3 regions of the Nonomuraea sp. NPDC001636 genome follow, and region 3 is predicted to be linked to each of the others. Evidence: riboswitches for the same ligand, from Rfam matches in the RefSeq annotation. Region 3 holds a riboswitch; each other region holds the start of a gene.
What was found. A riboswitch is a leader RNA that binds a small molecule or an ion and turns the genes downstream of it on or off. The one in region 3 is predicted to bind cyclic di-AMP.

Region 1 (4,634 bases), on a different contig from region 3:
CGCCGTACTGGATGCCGACGAGCTCCTCGCGCACCCGCATCGTCACCGGGCCGGGGGTGCCGTCGGCGATGGTCCAGGAGCGGTCGTCGCCCCTGACCGAGCCCACCGGCGTGACCACGGCGGCGGTGCCGCAGGCGAACACCTCGGTCAGCTCGCCGGAGGCGCAGGCGGACTCCCACTCGTCCACCGAGATCAGCCGCTCCTCGGTCTCCAGGCCGAGGTCGCCGGCCATCTCCAGGATCGACTCCCGGGTGATGCCGGGCAGCAGTGTGCCGGTGAGCGCCGGGGTGACGAGCTTGTTGCCGAAGACGAAGAACAGGTTCATCCCGCCCATCTCCTCGACGTACTCGTGCTTGTGGGCGTCGAGCCAGACGACCTGGTCGCAGCCGTTGTCGACGGCCTGGCGCTGGGCGACGAAGGCGGCGGCGTAGTTGCCGCCGCACTTGGCGAAGCCGGTGCCGCCGGGCGCGGCGCGCGTGTACTCGGTGGACAGCCAGACCGAGACGGGCTTGATGCCGCCGCTGAAGTACGAGGCCGCCGGCGAGGCGATCACCATGTACTTGTAGGTCTTCGACGGGTAGTTGACGCCGAGCCCGGCCTGCGTGGCGAACATGAACGGGCGCAGGTAGAGGCTGTGGCCCTCGGTGGTCGGCACCCACTCCTTGTCGGCCGAGACCAGCAGCTCCAGCGACTCCACGAACGCCTCCTCCGGCAGTTCGGGCATGGCCATGCGCTCGGCCGAGCGGTTGAAGCGGGCGGCGTTCGCGTACGGCCGGAAGGTCGCGATCGAGCCGGAGATCTGCCGGTACGCCTTCAGGCCCTCGAACAGCTCCTGCGCATAGTGGAAGACCGAGGTCGCGGGGTCGAGCGAGAGCGGCCCGTACGGCATGAGCCTGGCGTCGTGCCAGCCCTCGCCGTCGGTGTAGTCGATCGAGATCATGTGGTCGGTGAAGACCTGCCCGAACCCGGGGTTCGCCAGTACCTGCTCCCGCTCGGCCGCGGTGCGAGCGTGGTCGGAATGCTGCACGTCGAAGCTGAGCTTCTGAGCGATGGTCATGACGACGGTCCTTCTCTCTACGAATCTGCGACTCGAAAGCTGATTCTGGTAGCTACTGCCCGCGAGCAGTATTCGTACTTCCTAGTGTCTCGCGATTTGGGATGGCAAGAGGCACTTGGGGGGTTCAATCCCGAAGAACGCGAAAAGCGCCTGGCAGTCCGTGTCCGGACCGCCAGGCGCGTGCGGGGCTAGGCGGTCCTAGCCGGCTACTCGCGCGGCGATGGCGTCGCCGATCTCGCTGGTCGTGCGGCCGGCGCGGCCGGTCACCCGCTCGGCGATGTCGGCGGCCACGGCCTGCTCGACCTTGGCGGCCTCGGCGTGCAGGCCGAGGTGGTCGAGGAGCATGCCCACGGACAGGATGGTGGCGGTCGGGTCGGCCTTGCCCTGACCGGCGATGTCGGGCGCGCTGCCGTGCACCGGCTCGAACATGCTCGGCGAGGTGCGCTCGGGGTTGATGTTGCCGCTGGCCGCCAGGCCGATGCCGCCGGCGATCGCGGCGCCGAGGTCGGTGATGATGTCGCCGAACAGGTTGTCGGTGACGATCACGTCGAAGCGCTCGGGCTGGGTGACGAAGAACATCGAGGCCGCGTCGATGTGGCTGTAGTCGGTGGTGACGTCGGGGAACTCCGCGGCCACGCGGTTGACCGTGCGCTGCCACAGGTCGCCGGCGAAGGTGAGCACGTTCGTCTTGTGGACGAGCGTGAGCTTCTTGCGGGGCCGCGACTGAGCCTTCTGGAAGGCGTAACGCACGACGCGCTCGACGCCGTGGGCGGTGTTCAGCGACTCCTGGGTGGCGATCTCGTGCGGCGTGCCGCGGCGCATGACGCCGCCGGTGCCCGCGTAGAGGCCCTCGGTGCCCTCGCGGACGACGACCATGTCAATGTGCTCGGCGGTGGCGCCGGCCAGCGCGGTCTCGACGCCGGGGAACAGCTTGACCGGCCGCAGGTTGACGTAGTGGTCGAACTCGAACCGGAGCTTGAGCAGCAGGTCGCGCTCCAGGATGCCGGGCGGCACGCTGGGGTCGCCCACGGCGCCGAGCAGGATCGCGTCGTAGCCGCGCAGCTCTTCGAGCACCGCGTCGGGCAGGGTCTCGCCCGTGCGGTGGTAGCGGGCTGCGCCCAGGTCGTAGTGGGTGGGCTCGATCTTCGTGCCCACGGCCTCCAGGACCTTGAGCCCTTCGGCTACGACCTCGGCGCCGATGCCATCCCCGGGGATGACGGCCAGGCGGATGTTACGCGACTCCATGGGCGGTACCTTACCGGCTCGTCTCGGCTGACGAACACATCATCTCAACAACCGGACAATCCGTTTTGGGGGGATTGCGACCTTTTGACCGTTTCGTTAGAGTCCGACGAGCCTAATCCACGCAGCCGCTGCGTGGAGCCGGGGACCCATCTTTCCCCCCGGGGCGAATCGGCCGCGCCTCTCCCCCGAGGAGCACCGCCGTAGGGCTACTTCCAGGCCCGAGCCCGTCAGCTAACCCGGTCGGCCACGTGGAAGGACAGTCCCCTGTCTAGCATCGCCATCCTTGTGGCGGTGGCAGCGGGCGCCGCAGGTCTCATGCCTGCCGCCCCCGCGGCTCCCGCCGCTCCGGCCGCTCCGGCCGCCCCCACCCCCTCCATCACCCTCACCGGCCCCCAGGTGAAACAGGTCCAGGAACGGCACGTGCCGAAACCGGCCTGGAAGGTCGCCCTCGAATACGCCATGGACAAGCGCGGCACCCCGTACGTGTGGGGCGGCGCCAGCGAACGGGGCTACGACTGCTCGGGCCTCATGCTCCGGGCCTACGAGGACGCCGGCATCGAGCTCCCCAGAACCGCCGCGGAGCAGTACGGCGCCTTCTCCAGGAAGATCGCCTGGAACGACCTCAAGCCAGGCGACCTGGTGTTCTTCAGCGGCCTCGGCCACGTCGGCATGATCTCCAAGCCCGGCTACATGGTCCACTCCCCCCACACCGGCGACGTGGTGAAGGAGGAACGCCTGTCGCAGTGGCGCAGGCAGGCCTTCGTCGGCGCGGTTCGCCCCGACCCCAAGGGCGTCAAGCGCTGGGCCGACTACAAGCAGCTCCAGAAGGCCCCCGCCCCCGCCATGCTCACCGCGACCCTGTGACGACGACCTTCCCCGGGGCGTGCCCCTCCTCCTGGTAGCGGACGGCCGCCGGGAGCTCGCCGAAGGGGAAGGTCCGGTCGATGACCGGGGTGACCGCGCCCCGCTCGATCAACCCGGTCAGCGTCAGCAGGTTCGCCCTGTTGCTCCCGCAGCGGACGACGTCCGCCCTGACGATCCGCTGCGGGACGAAGGGCCCCGACGCGAGCGCGGCGAACATGCGTCCGGCCGGCTGCACCCAGCGGCCGGCCGGACCGCCGACCAGCACGTACGTGCCCTTCCTGGTCAGCACGCGGCGGCAGTCCGGCAGCCGGCGGCCGCCCGCCACGTCGAGCAGCAGGTCGAAGCGCCGCCCCGAGGCCGCGAAGTCCTCCTTGGTGTGGTCGATGACGTCGTCCGCGCCGAGCGAGCGCACCAGGTCCGCGTTCCGCCCGCTGCACACGCCCGTGACGTGCGCCCCCAGCGCCTTGGCGAGCTGCACGGCGAACGTGCCCACGCCGCCGGACGCGCCGTTGACCAGCACCTTCTGGCCCGGCTGGAGGCGTCCCTCGTCGCGCAGCGCGATCAGCGCGGTGTTGGCCGCCATCGGCACCGCCGCCGCCTGCTCGAACGACAGGCCCGCCGGTTTGGCCGCCACCTCGCCCTGCCGCAGGCAGACGTACTCGCCGAAGCCGCCCCCCAGCGACATCGCGTACACCTCGTCGCCGGGACGGAACAGCGTGACGTCCTTCCCGGCCGCCTCGACCTCCCCCGCCACGTCGGCCCCGAGGACGGCGATGCGCGGCCGGCGCAGCCCGACCCCGCCGCCCATGACCCGGGCCAGGTAGGGCTCCCCCCGCATGAAGTGCCAGTCGTAGGGCTGCACGGACGTGGCCCGCACCCGGACCAGCACCTCGTCATCGCGCGGCACGGGCCGCTCGACGTCGGTCAGGACGAGCTGGTCGGGCGAGCCGAACGAGCGCAGGACGTACGCCTTCATCGTTTTCTCCCTCGTGCCGCTGATGTGCCGCCAGTGTGGGCGTGACCTGCGCGGACGCTCAACGGTCGAAAGGCGACGGCTCGATGGCCGAAAGTACGACCGACCGCCCGCCGATGGTGCGAACCAGGACCGGCCGTCCGCGCGATGCCCCGGCACGGGCGCGGGCGGCACGCTCTCAGGCATGAGATGGATCGCACCCGCCGGGCTGCTCGCGCTCAGCGTCGTCCCGCTGGTCGCCGGCGCACTCCGGCTGACCGAACTGGCCGCCGGCGCCCCCGTCACGGCGGACAACGCGCGCTTCTTCGCCATGCCCGTGCCGGTGCTGCTGCACATCCCGGCCTCCCTGGTGTTCTGCGTCCTCGGCGCGTTCCAGTTCCAGGCCCGGTTCCGGGCCAAGCGGCCGGGGTGGCACCGCGCTGCGGGGCGGGTGCTGGTGGCGTGCGGGCTGGTCGCGGCGCTGTCGGGGGTGTGGCTGACGCTCTTCTCCGACCT
Region 2 (4,634 bases), on a different contig from region 3:
GCTCACCCCGCTGGGCCAGAGCCTGATGCCGCTGGTCATCGCCATCAAGGCGTGGGCCGAGGAGCACATCGAGGACGTCGAGGCCGCCAGGGAACGCTACGACGCTACCGTCTGAGCCGCACCGGCAGCCGGGCCAGCCCGCGCAGCACCACGTTCTCCTTGTACGGCGGTTCCGGGTCGGCGGCCTCCATCTTCGGCGCCGCCGCGGCCAGCGCCGACAGCGCGATCTCGCCCTCCATCCTGGCCAGCGTCGCGCCCAGGCAGAAGTGCAGGCCGAGCCCGAAAGCCAGGTGCCGGCCGGGCTCGCGGCAGGGGTCGAACCGGTCGGGATCGGCGAACGCGGCCGGGTCGCGATTGGCCGCGCCGATCGGCACGAGCACGGCCGAGCCCGCGGGCACCGGCGTCCCGCCCAGTTCCCGGTCCTCCAGCGCGATCCTGGAGGTGAGCTGGACCGGCGGATCGAAGCGCAGCACCTCCTCCACCACCTCCCTCGGCCGCTCGGCGGCGAGGTGCAGCAGGCCGTGCCGCAGCAGGTTCAGCACGCCGTTCGCGATGAGGTTGACGGTGGTCTCGTGGCCGGCCACGAGCAGCAGCACGCAGGTCGCCAGCAACTCGGCCTCGGTGAGCTCCTCGACGTGTGCGAGGGCGCTCAGGAGGTCCTCGCCGGGACGCTCGCGCCGCCGCGCGATCAGGTGGCGGAAGTAGTCGCGGAACTCGTTCCTGGAACGCTCCGTTTCCGACATGAGGGCGTCTGTCAGCATCGGGTCAAGTCCGCGGGCAAGGGCCTCGCTCCATCCGCGGAAGCGGTCGTGGTCCTCCGGCGGCACCCCGAGCATCTCGCTGATCACCATCACCGGCAGCGGGTACGCGAAGCCGGAAATCAGCTCCGGCTCCTCCGGCAGCCGCCCGATCAGGTCGGCGGTGATCTCCTCGATCCGCGGCCTGAGGCGGGCCACCATGCGCGGCGTGAACGCGCGGCTGACCAGAGCACGCAACCGGGTGTGCTCGGGCGGGTCCATGAGCAGGAACGACCTGCCGGGCTGACCTGCCTCTTCCTGCGCCGGCGGGGACGTTCCGTGACCGAACCCGGGGTCGCGCAGCACGGCCGCGCACAACTCGTACGTGGTCACGACGAGCAGCCCGCCGCGCGTTCTGAAGATCGGCCCGGCGGCTCGCAGCTCGCGATATCGGACGTACGGATCGCGCACAAATTGCGGATCCGAGGGATCAAAACCCAGCACGTCGGTGGCGCTCATCGGAGGTGGAACCGGGCCGCCGAATTGATCGTTTGGACCGTTCATAGCGGACCACGGCGTGCCAACATATGCGGAGTACGTCACATATAAGTGATCATGTCAATAGCACTGGTCAAGGGCGCCGATTGTGGCGCTTGACGACCTTTCCGCGATGCGTTTACCTTCACCGAGACGAGCGGCTTTGCTTCGCCTGAAAGGTCCGAGTTCTGCTGTTGGGGGGAGGGCTCCCGGTGGATGTGCTCACAGAAGGCGTCGAGCTGAGCCACGCGGATTTGGCGTTACTGGCCGAGCTGGCCAGGGGGGTGACCGTCGATCGGGTCGGCAGGCGGCTGGACATCAGCGGACGGACCGTACGGCGCAGGCTGAGGGGCATCTGCGACCGCATCGGCGTGGCCACGGCGATCGAGGCCGTGGCATGGGCGGCGCGCCGCCAGCTCATCTAGCGGCGCTGGGTGAAGTGGGGCGCCGGTCAGTCCGCGATGCGCACGCCGCCGGCGAACGGCCGCCCGCCGATCGGGGCGACCCGCACGACGTCACCCGTGCGCGGGGCGTGGACCATCATGCCGCCGCCGATGTAGATGCCGACGTGGTGCAGGTCGGTGTAGAAGAACACCAGGTCGCCGGGGCGCAGCTGGTCGCGGCTGGTGATGTGCGTGCCGGCCGTCCACTGGTCGCCGGTGTAGTGGGGGAGCGAGATGCCCACACGCTGGTAGGCGGCCATCACCAGGCCGGAGCAGTCGTAGGAGCGCGGCCCCTCGGCGCCCCACACGTACGGCTTGAGCTGCTGGGTCAGGGCCCACTTGACGGCCTGGGCGGCCTTGCCGGAGCCGATGACCGGCAGGTTGACGCGTACGGCCCGGGTGCCGGGACGGCCCGCCTCGCCGACGGCCCGCCGGTAGAGGTTGCTCTCGACCTTGGTGACCAGCTTGGTGATCTTCGAGCGCTTGCCCTCCAGATCGGTGACGATCTTCTGGACCTCGGCGATGCGGGTCTTGGCGCCGGCCCTGGCCCGCTCGGCGGCCTCCATGGCCCTGGCGAGCTGGTTGACCTCCTCGCCCTGCTGCTGTTCGAGCGCGTACGTGGTCGCGGCCCGGTCGAGGAAGGTCTCGGGGTCGCCGGACTGGGCGAAGGCCAGGGCCTTGTCCAGGCCGCCGGTGATGTAGGCGTTCTGGGCGAGCAGCGAGGCCCTGGCGCGCTTGGCGGCCAGGTCGGACTCGCTGGTGGCCAGGATCTTCTGGGCGGAGTCGTTGGCCTTCTGGGCGGCCTTCAGCCGTTCGCGCTGCTCGTTGTACTGCTCGGCCAGCGTCTCGATCTCTTCGTGCAGCTTCTCCACCTGGTCGGAGAGCTCGGAGAGCGACGGCTTCGGGTCGGCGGCGGCGGAACCGACGGGGACGGCGAACAGCATCGCGGCGACGGTGACGCCGATGACGCCGAGGCGGCGTGCGCGCCCGGCCTGCTCCTGGGGGCGGGCGTGCCTGCCCCCGGACCTCCCCGAGCGGTCGAACGTCCGCTTCACCAACCGAGCTCCTCTCATCGACGCCGGCCGGGTTAGCTGACGGGTTCGGGCCGGAGCAGCCCTACCGAGATGGTCGGATTCACCCCAAGTGGTGGCGCCAAGTGCTCGCCGCCGTTGGTTCCCCGGCTTCCCTTGCGGGAATTGGGCGTGTCTTTCCGCGCGCATTACGCGGAGAACATCGTCGCTGGACACTAATGCACTCCGGGTTCACGCTCAACCGGAACTGCCGAGTCTGTAGAGGTTTCACAACTGAAGGGTCACAAGGTGATCTCGTGGGTAGCCGTACGGAAGCGGGCTTCTGCACCTTTTGTCCAGCATTCGGGGTGCTGAGGTCTGGAGGAAAGCTCCAAGTCGGCGCGTGTTCACCTGACCACGGGATGTGATGAGATGCCCGAGACGTGGGATTTAGGGCCGAGCCGTAATGAGATCTGTACCCTGGAGAGCCATGGAGCAGGTGGCCGAAGTGGCAGTCCCCGAGACCGCGGTCGTGGTCAGGCGTGCGCGCACGCCCGACGTGCGTGCGATCAGGCGTCTCGTGGACACCTACGCGGGCGCGGGGCCGCGGCTCCTGGAGAAGGCCACGGTCACGCTGTACGAGGACGTCCAGGAGTTCTGGGTGGCCGAGCGGGACGGGGAGGTCGTCGGCTGCGGCGCGCTCCACGTGCTCTGGGAGGACCTCGCCGAGGTCCGTACGGTGGCCGTCGATCCCGCGTGCCGGGGGCTGGGTGTGGGGCGGCGGATCGTCTCGGCACTCGTCCGGCAGGCGAAGGATCTGGGGCTGCGGCGTGTATTCTGTCTGACTTTTGAGGTCGACTTCTTCGCGAGGCACGGTTTCCGCCCCATCCAGGGCACACCGGTCTCACCCGAGGTCTACGCCGAGTTGCTGGCCTCGTACGACGAGGGTGTGGCGGAGTTCCTTGATCTGGAACACGTCAAACCGAACACCCTTGGCAACACCCGCATGCTGCTGCATCTGACATCGGGTGACGCGGACCTTGACCACTTGGAAAGGTGATTGTTGATACCTATGTCGATACGTTGGGCAGCACAGGCATGTGTCCTGACACGTGCCACATGCGCACTCGAAGCGAGGTGACACGGTGAGCACCGGACAGCCGCCGTACCCACAGGACGATTCCGGCGAGAACCCCGAGTACGGTCAGCACCACGGCCGTCGGCCCGGTGAGCCCGACCCGGACGTGACTGTGGTCGGCTACCGGGCGGACGATGCCTTCGGCCAGCCCCCGTACGGTCAGCAGCAGCAACAGGGCTATGGCCAGCAACAGCAGTACGGCCAGCAACAGCAGCAGTACGGCCAGCAGCAGGGCTACGGCCAGCAGCCCCAGTACGGCCAGCAGGCCGCCCCGGGTCAGCAGGGCTACGGCCAGCAGCAGGGCTACGGTCAGCAGCCGCAGTCCTCGGGCCAGCAGTACACGCAGCCCGGCTACGGCCAGGAGGCCCAGTACGGCCAGCAGGCCGCCTCGGGCCAGCAGGGTTACGGCCAGCAGCCGCAGTCCTCGGGCCAGCAGTACACGCAGCCCGGCTACGGCCAGGAGGCCCAGTACGGCCAGCAGGGTTACGGCCAGCAGCCCGCCTCCGGCCAGCAGTACGCCCAGCCCGGCTACGGCCAGCAGGCCGCTCCGGGTCAGCAGGGTTACGGCCAGGAGGCCCAGTACGGTCAGCAGGCCGCCTCGGGCCAGCAGGGCTACGGCCAGCAGCCGCAGTACGGGCAGCAGCCGCAGTCGCTACCCGACTACGGCCAGCAGCAGGGCTACGGCCAGGACGCCCAGTACGGCCAGCAGGCCGCCTCGGGCCAGCAGGGCTACGGCCAGCAGCCGCAGTCCTCGGGCCAGCAGTACGCC
Region 3 (4,634 bases):
TGCCCTCGGCGGCCTGCGCGGGGGCCGAGGCGTCGGCGGCGGGGGCGTCGGCGCGGGTCGCGTGGGGGCGGTCGTCGGGGGTGGGGGGTTGGGGGTGACGGGGGTCCTCGGTGTCGGGGTCGGCGTCCGCGTCGGGGCGGGCGTCGGGGCGGGCGTCCGGATCGTCCGGGTCGTCGGGGTGGCCCGGGGACTCGGGGGGCTCGTTGGTGCCGGACGGCTCCCGCGGCGTACCGTCGCCGGGGCGGTCTCCGCCGTCGTCCGTGATGGCCACACCGCCGCCGTGCGCCGCCGCGACCGCCGTGCCGGGCTCGTCGGCCCCTCTGGCGACCGCTCCGGCGGGCTCGTCCCCTTCCCGGGGCGGGTCGTTCCGCTCGCTCATCTGCCTCCCCTTCACGCGAGCTGCTCTCGTACGTACTCGCGCCACCGTGCCGCCAGCGTCCCGGCGGTGAGCCCCACGGAGGCGAGCGCCTGATCGACGCCGGCCACGCGGGCATCACGGTAGAGCCGTACCAGGGTCCCGTCACCGAACCGGTCTGCGAGGAAGCGACACGCCATCCAGGCCTCCTGGTACGCCCGCGCGAGCCGTCCGGGATCGGCGGCCGTGGGGGCGAAAGCCGCAGGTCCGGGCAACTCGCTCGGCAGTCGGCCGGCCCGTACGTCGGCGGCCAGTTCGGCGGCGGCCGTCCGGACGGGGAGCCCGGCGTCGCGGTAGGCCACGTAGTCGGCGAACCCCTCGTAGAGCCAGACGGGCAGCCCGTCGGTGCCCGCGGCGACGTGGGTGAGCTCATGGGTGAGGACGACGTCGCGTCCCGTGGGGGTGAGCCGGGCGAACGAGCCGGGCACGACGATCACCCTGGCGCCGTCGGCCACCGCGGCCAGCCCGTCCAGCGGGCCCGTGCCCGCCAGCCCGGCCGCCTCGGCGTCGGAGTCCGGCACGACGACCAGCGCGCGCACCGGCCGGCCGAGCATCGCGGACACCCGCCGTCCGGCGAGGTCGGCGCGGCGGGCCAGATCGGCGAGCACGGCGGGCTCTGCGCGGTGCCCCACGACCACGGACCGCGCGCCGCGGGCCACCTGACCGCCGTCGCTCCACAACCCGCGCGCCCCGGCGGGCAGGACGGCGGCGGGCGGCGCGTCGGCGATCACGAGCACCGCCGTCAACAGCAGCAGGACCGAGAGGAGCAGACGCGGCCCGCGGAGGGACGGACGCACCTGCGAGGACACGGCCCGATGCTAGTAGGCCCACGCCCCTGCCTGCCCCTTCCGCGATACCGGGCCCCGCATGGGCGCCGGGCCTTCACGACGCCGGGCCCTTTCGCCGGACCGGCCTCTGCACGGGACCGGCCACTTCACAGGACCGGCCTCTGCACGGGACCGGGCATGCGACAGGCCCCGGCCCGGACCGGGGAGGGTCCGGGCGGGGCCCGTTGTCACGCGCCGGGACGCACCGCGCCGACGAACGACGACTTCCGCCATCCGCCCAGTTTGTCGATGCGCACCCGTTCGCCGGTCCGCGGCGAATGGACCATCTTGCCGTGGCCGACGTACATGCCGACGTGGCCCAGCCCGTTGAAGAACATCAGGTCGCCCGGCTTGAGATTGCGCCAGGAGACCTTGCGCTTGATGCGGGCGAACTGGCTGCTCGCCACGCGCGGGAGCCGCACCCCGGCCTTCTTCCAGGCGTACTGGACGAGTCCGGAGCAGTCGAACGCACCAGGGCCCGTGGCCCCGTACCGGTACGGGTCGCCGACCTGGTGCTTGGCGACGGCGACGGCCCTGCGGGCCTTCGACGTCTGCCGAGCGGCTCTGGCCGACCTGACGGTCTTCGCCGACTTGGCCGACCTGGCGGTGGCCGCCTTGGCGGTGCTGGACACCGCGGTGAGCCTGGCGGCCGATTCGTTCGCCGTCTGCGCCCCGGCCGGTACGGCATGGAGAACCGCACCTCCGGCCGTCACGGTCATCGTGAGTGCGACGCCCCTCAGGGCAAGACGGGACAGACGGGGGTTATGCAGGGAGGTAGACAGGATTTCTCCTTGTGTCTTCCACGAACGCCTACCGGGTTAGCTGACGGATTCGGGCCTGGAAGTCGCCCTACGGCGCGAAGACGCGCCGATTCACCCCTGATCCCGGGGGATTACGGGATCGTTGGGTCCCCGGCTCCGTGCCTCCTGGCTGCACGGACTCGGCAGGTCGCCGCCCGATGGTGGTGCTGAACGGGGATATCGGCGGCGACCGCTGGATTTTTATTCGGTCCGCATCGGGGGTACCGATGTCGATCCGCGGTGCGCATGGCTTGCTGACCGCGACGCCAGAAACTACGCCGAGGGGTCAAGATTTGGCAAAGGGAGACACGGCCTGTAAAGATCAGATAAAGGTGCAAGTAAAGGGTGAAACCCCTGTTGGAGCTGAGGGTTCCGTTACGGATTTGTGACCCTTCTCACACTTCCCGGCACACCTGATTGTCAGGGCACTTTCGCGCCGTTTGTCCCGTTCGCCCCAGCGGTCATGGGCACGCCGAACCCGCCCGCGATTCGGGCGGGGGCCGGGTCAGGGGCGGATGGCTCCGACGAGCGGACGGCCGTAGTCGGCCAGGCGGACGACCTTGACGACGTCGCCCGTCTGCGGCGCATGGACGATCTTGCCGCCGCCCGCGTAGATGCTGACGTGCCCGAGCCCCTCGCTGAAGATGAGGTCACCCGGCTGGAGGTCCTTGAGGTCCACCTTGCGGCTCGCGCCCCAGGCCCACTGCTGCCACGTCGTACGCGGCAGTGAGACGCCGGCGGCGCGCCAGGCGGCCTGGGTCAGCCCTGAGCAGTCGTAGCCGCGCGGGCCCGTGCCCCCGTAGATGTACGGCTTGCCCACCTGGGCGAAGGCGAAGTTCAGCACGGCCGCCGCGCTGCCCGAGGCGGGACCGGTGTACTTGATGCCGGTGCTGTTGGGGTTGCCCGGGTTGTAGGCCCCCAGCTTGTCCAGGAGCTTCTTCTGCTGGCCGACCAGCTTCAGCACCTCGGCCCGCTCCCGCTGGACGGCGTCCCGCTCCTTGTCGGCGTCGGCGAGCGCGGTCTCGGCGTTGTCGCGCTCGGCCTTGAGCCCCTTGTTCTCGCGGTCGAAGGCGGCCAGCTTCTCCAGCCGCTCGCGCGAGAGCTGCCCGGCCATGGCCAGCCCGGCCAGCAGGTTCTCGGGGTCCTCGACGCCGACCATGCCGGGCAGGGAGGTGACGTCCCCGCCCAGCTTGTACGAGTCCACCGCCACCCTGATGATCTCGGCGCGGAGGTCGGCGACCGTCTGCAGCTTCTGCTTGTAGCGGTCGTTGAGCCTGGTGTAGGCGTCCTTGGCCTTCTTATAGTTCTCGGTCGCCGTGTTGTACCGGTCGACGACCTTGTCGGCCTTGTCGTTCAGCTTCTCCAGCTTGGCCTTGGCCTGTTTGAGAGTGGGCTTGGGATCAGCGAGCGCCGCACCCATCGGGACCGTCATCAGTCCGATCGCGAGACCCGCGGCCACCGTCACCCGGCCAAACCTCACAGCGTCGCCTCCCAGGGATTACACCTGGGGCGAAATAGTACAGAAGTGGCGGGTGGGGTCTTGCCAATAGTGCTAATTCGTAACTTATGCGCGGCCCAACCGGCGCAGCAGCAGACCCGACGGAACCGGTCTGGCACCCATCCGGCGTACGGACTCGGCGACCTCGCGGTCGGAGGAGACGACGGCGATGGCCCGGCCGGGCGGCTCGGCCCGGACGAGCTGGCGGATCAGGTCGTCGGCGATCTCGCCCGGCGCGCTGAACAGCACCCGCACCCCGCGCGGCGCCACCACCTGCACCGGCGCGTTGAGCTCGGCGCCGTCGAAGACCACCGTCACCTCGACCCGGGTCTGGGCGACCAGCCCGCCGAGGCCGGTCATCAGCCGGTTGCGCTGGTCGGCGAGGGTGAGCGTGCCGTAGCCGGTCTTCGTGACGTTGTAGCCGTCGATGATCAGGTGGACCTGCGGCAGCGCCAGGAGCTGGTCGAGGAGCTGCGGGTCGTCGTCGGCCAGGGCCCGCGCGGGCACGCCGCGCACCCCTGGACGCTCGCCGGTGCTGGCCGCGACCGAGTCGGCGGGCCTGCTGATCGTGGTGGGCAGCGCCAGCTCCCTGCGCAGCCCGGCCGAGGCGTCCTGAAGGGCGTCGAGCAGCACCCTGATGCGGGCGTCCTCGATGCTGCGGCCCTCGCGGGCGGCCCGGCGGGAGGCTTCGAGCTGCCTCTCCACGTCGGCCAGGCGCTCGCGCAGGCGGCGCAGCTCGGCCTCGCCCGCGTTGCCGGCGGTGGAGGCGGCGTGCCGGGCGTCGTCGGCGGCCTGTTCCATCTCCTCGGCCCTGCGGGTGGCGGCCTTGGCCCGCTCGCGGGCGTCGTGGAGCTTGCGCCGCAAATCGGAGTTCTCGGCGCGGGCCGCCTTGATCTGCTCGCGCAGCCGGTCGGCCTCCTCCTTGGCGGCGGTCTTCTGGGCGGCCAGCTGCTCGCGCAGCCGCGTCACGGCCTCCTCGCGCTCGGACCCCTCGGCCGCCACGGCGGACTGCTCCAGGTCGGCGCGGGCGGTTTCGATCATCTCCGCCCAGCCGGGGGGCCTGGTGAGATAGGCTGCGGCAGCCACCAGCACGG

Region 1: another riboswitch for cyclic di-AMP. It lies ahead of ABT158_RS08905 (C40 family peptidase); the one in region 3 lies ahead of ABT158_RS14740 (C40 family peptidase).
Region 2: another riboswitch for cyclic di-AMP. It lies ahead of ABT158_RS28845 (C40 family peptidase); the one in region 3 lies ahead of ABT158_RS14740 (C40 family peptidase).

Annotation. Positions count from the first base shown of each region.
Region 1 is NZ_JBEOZT010000003.1:382,802-387,435, forward strand. It holds gene ABT158_RS08895 (branched-chain amino acid aminotransferase) at 1-1,057, opposite strand, end outside; gene ABT158_RS08900 (3-isopropylmalate dehydrogenase) at 1,256-2,302, opposite strand; cyclic di-AMP (ydaO/yuaA leader) riboswitch at 2,402-2,563, shown strand; gene ABT158_RS08905 (C40 family peptidase) at 2,594-3,166, shown strand; gene ABT158_RS08910 (NAD(P)-dependent alcohol dehydrogenase) at 3,150-4,142, opposite strand; gene ABT158_RS08915 (DUF2306 domain-containing protein) at 4,324-4,634, shown strand, end outside.
Region 2 is NZ_JBEOZT010000017.1:73,928-78,561, forward strand. It holds gene ABT158_RS28830 (winged helix-turn-helix transcriptional regulator) at 1-115, shown strand, start outside; gene ABT158_RS28835 (cytochrome P450) at 105-1,208, opposite strand; gene ABT158_RS28840 (helix-turn-helix domain-containing protein) at 1,487-1,699, shown strand; gene ABT158_RS28845 (C40 family peptidase) at 1,726-2,772, opposite strand; cyclic di-AMP (ydaO/yuaA leader) riboswitch at 2,779-2,930, opposite strand; gene ABT158_RS28850 (amino-acid N-acetyltransferase) at 3,218-3,787, shown strand; gene ABT158_RS28855 (RDD family protein) at 3,873-4,634, shown strand, end outside.
Region 3 is NZ_JBEOZT010000006.1:134,246-138,879, forward strand. It holds gene ABT158_RS14730 (M48 family metallopeptidase) at 1-379, opposite strand, end outside; gene ABT158_RS14735 (gluzincin family metallopeptidase) at 391-1,224, opposite strand; gene ABT158_RS14740 (C40 family peptidase) at 1,431-1,874, opposite strand; cyclic di-AMP (ydaO/yuaA leader) riboswitch at 2,035-2,198, opposite strand; gene ABT158_RS14745 (hypothetical protein) at 2,201-2,431, shown strand; gene ABT158_RS14750 (C40 family peptidase) at 2,548-3,474, opposite strand; gene ABT158_RS14755 (NYN domain-containing protein) at 3,607-4,634, opposite strand, start outside.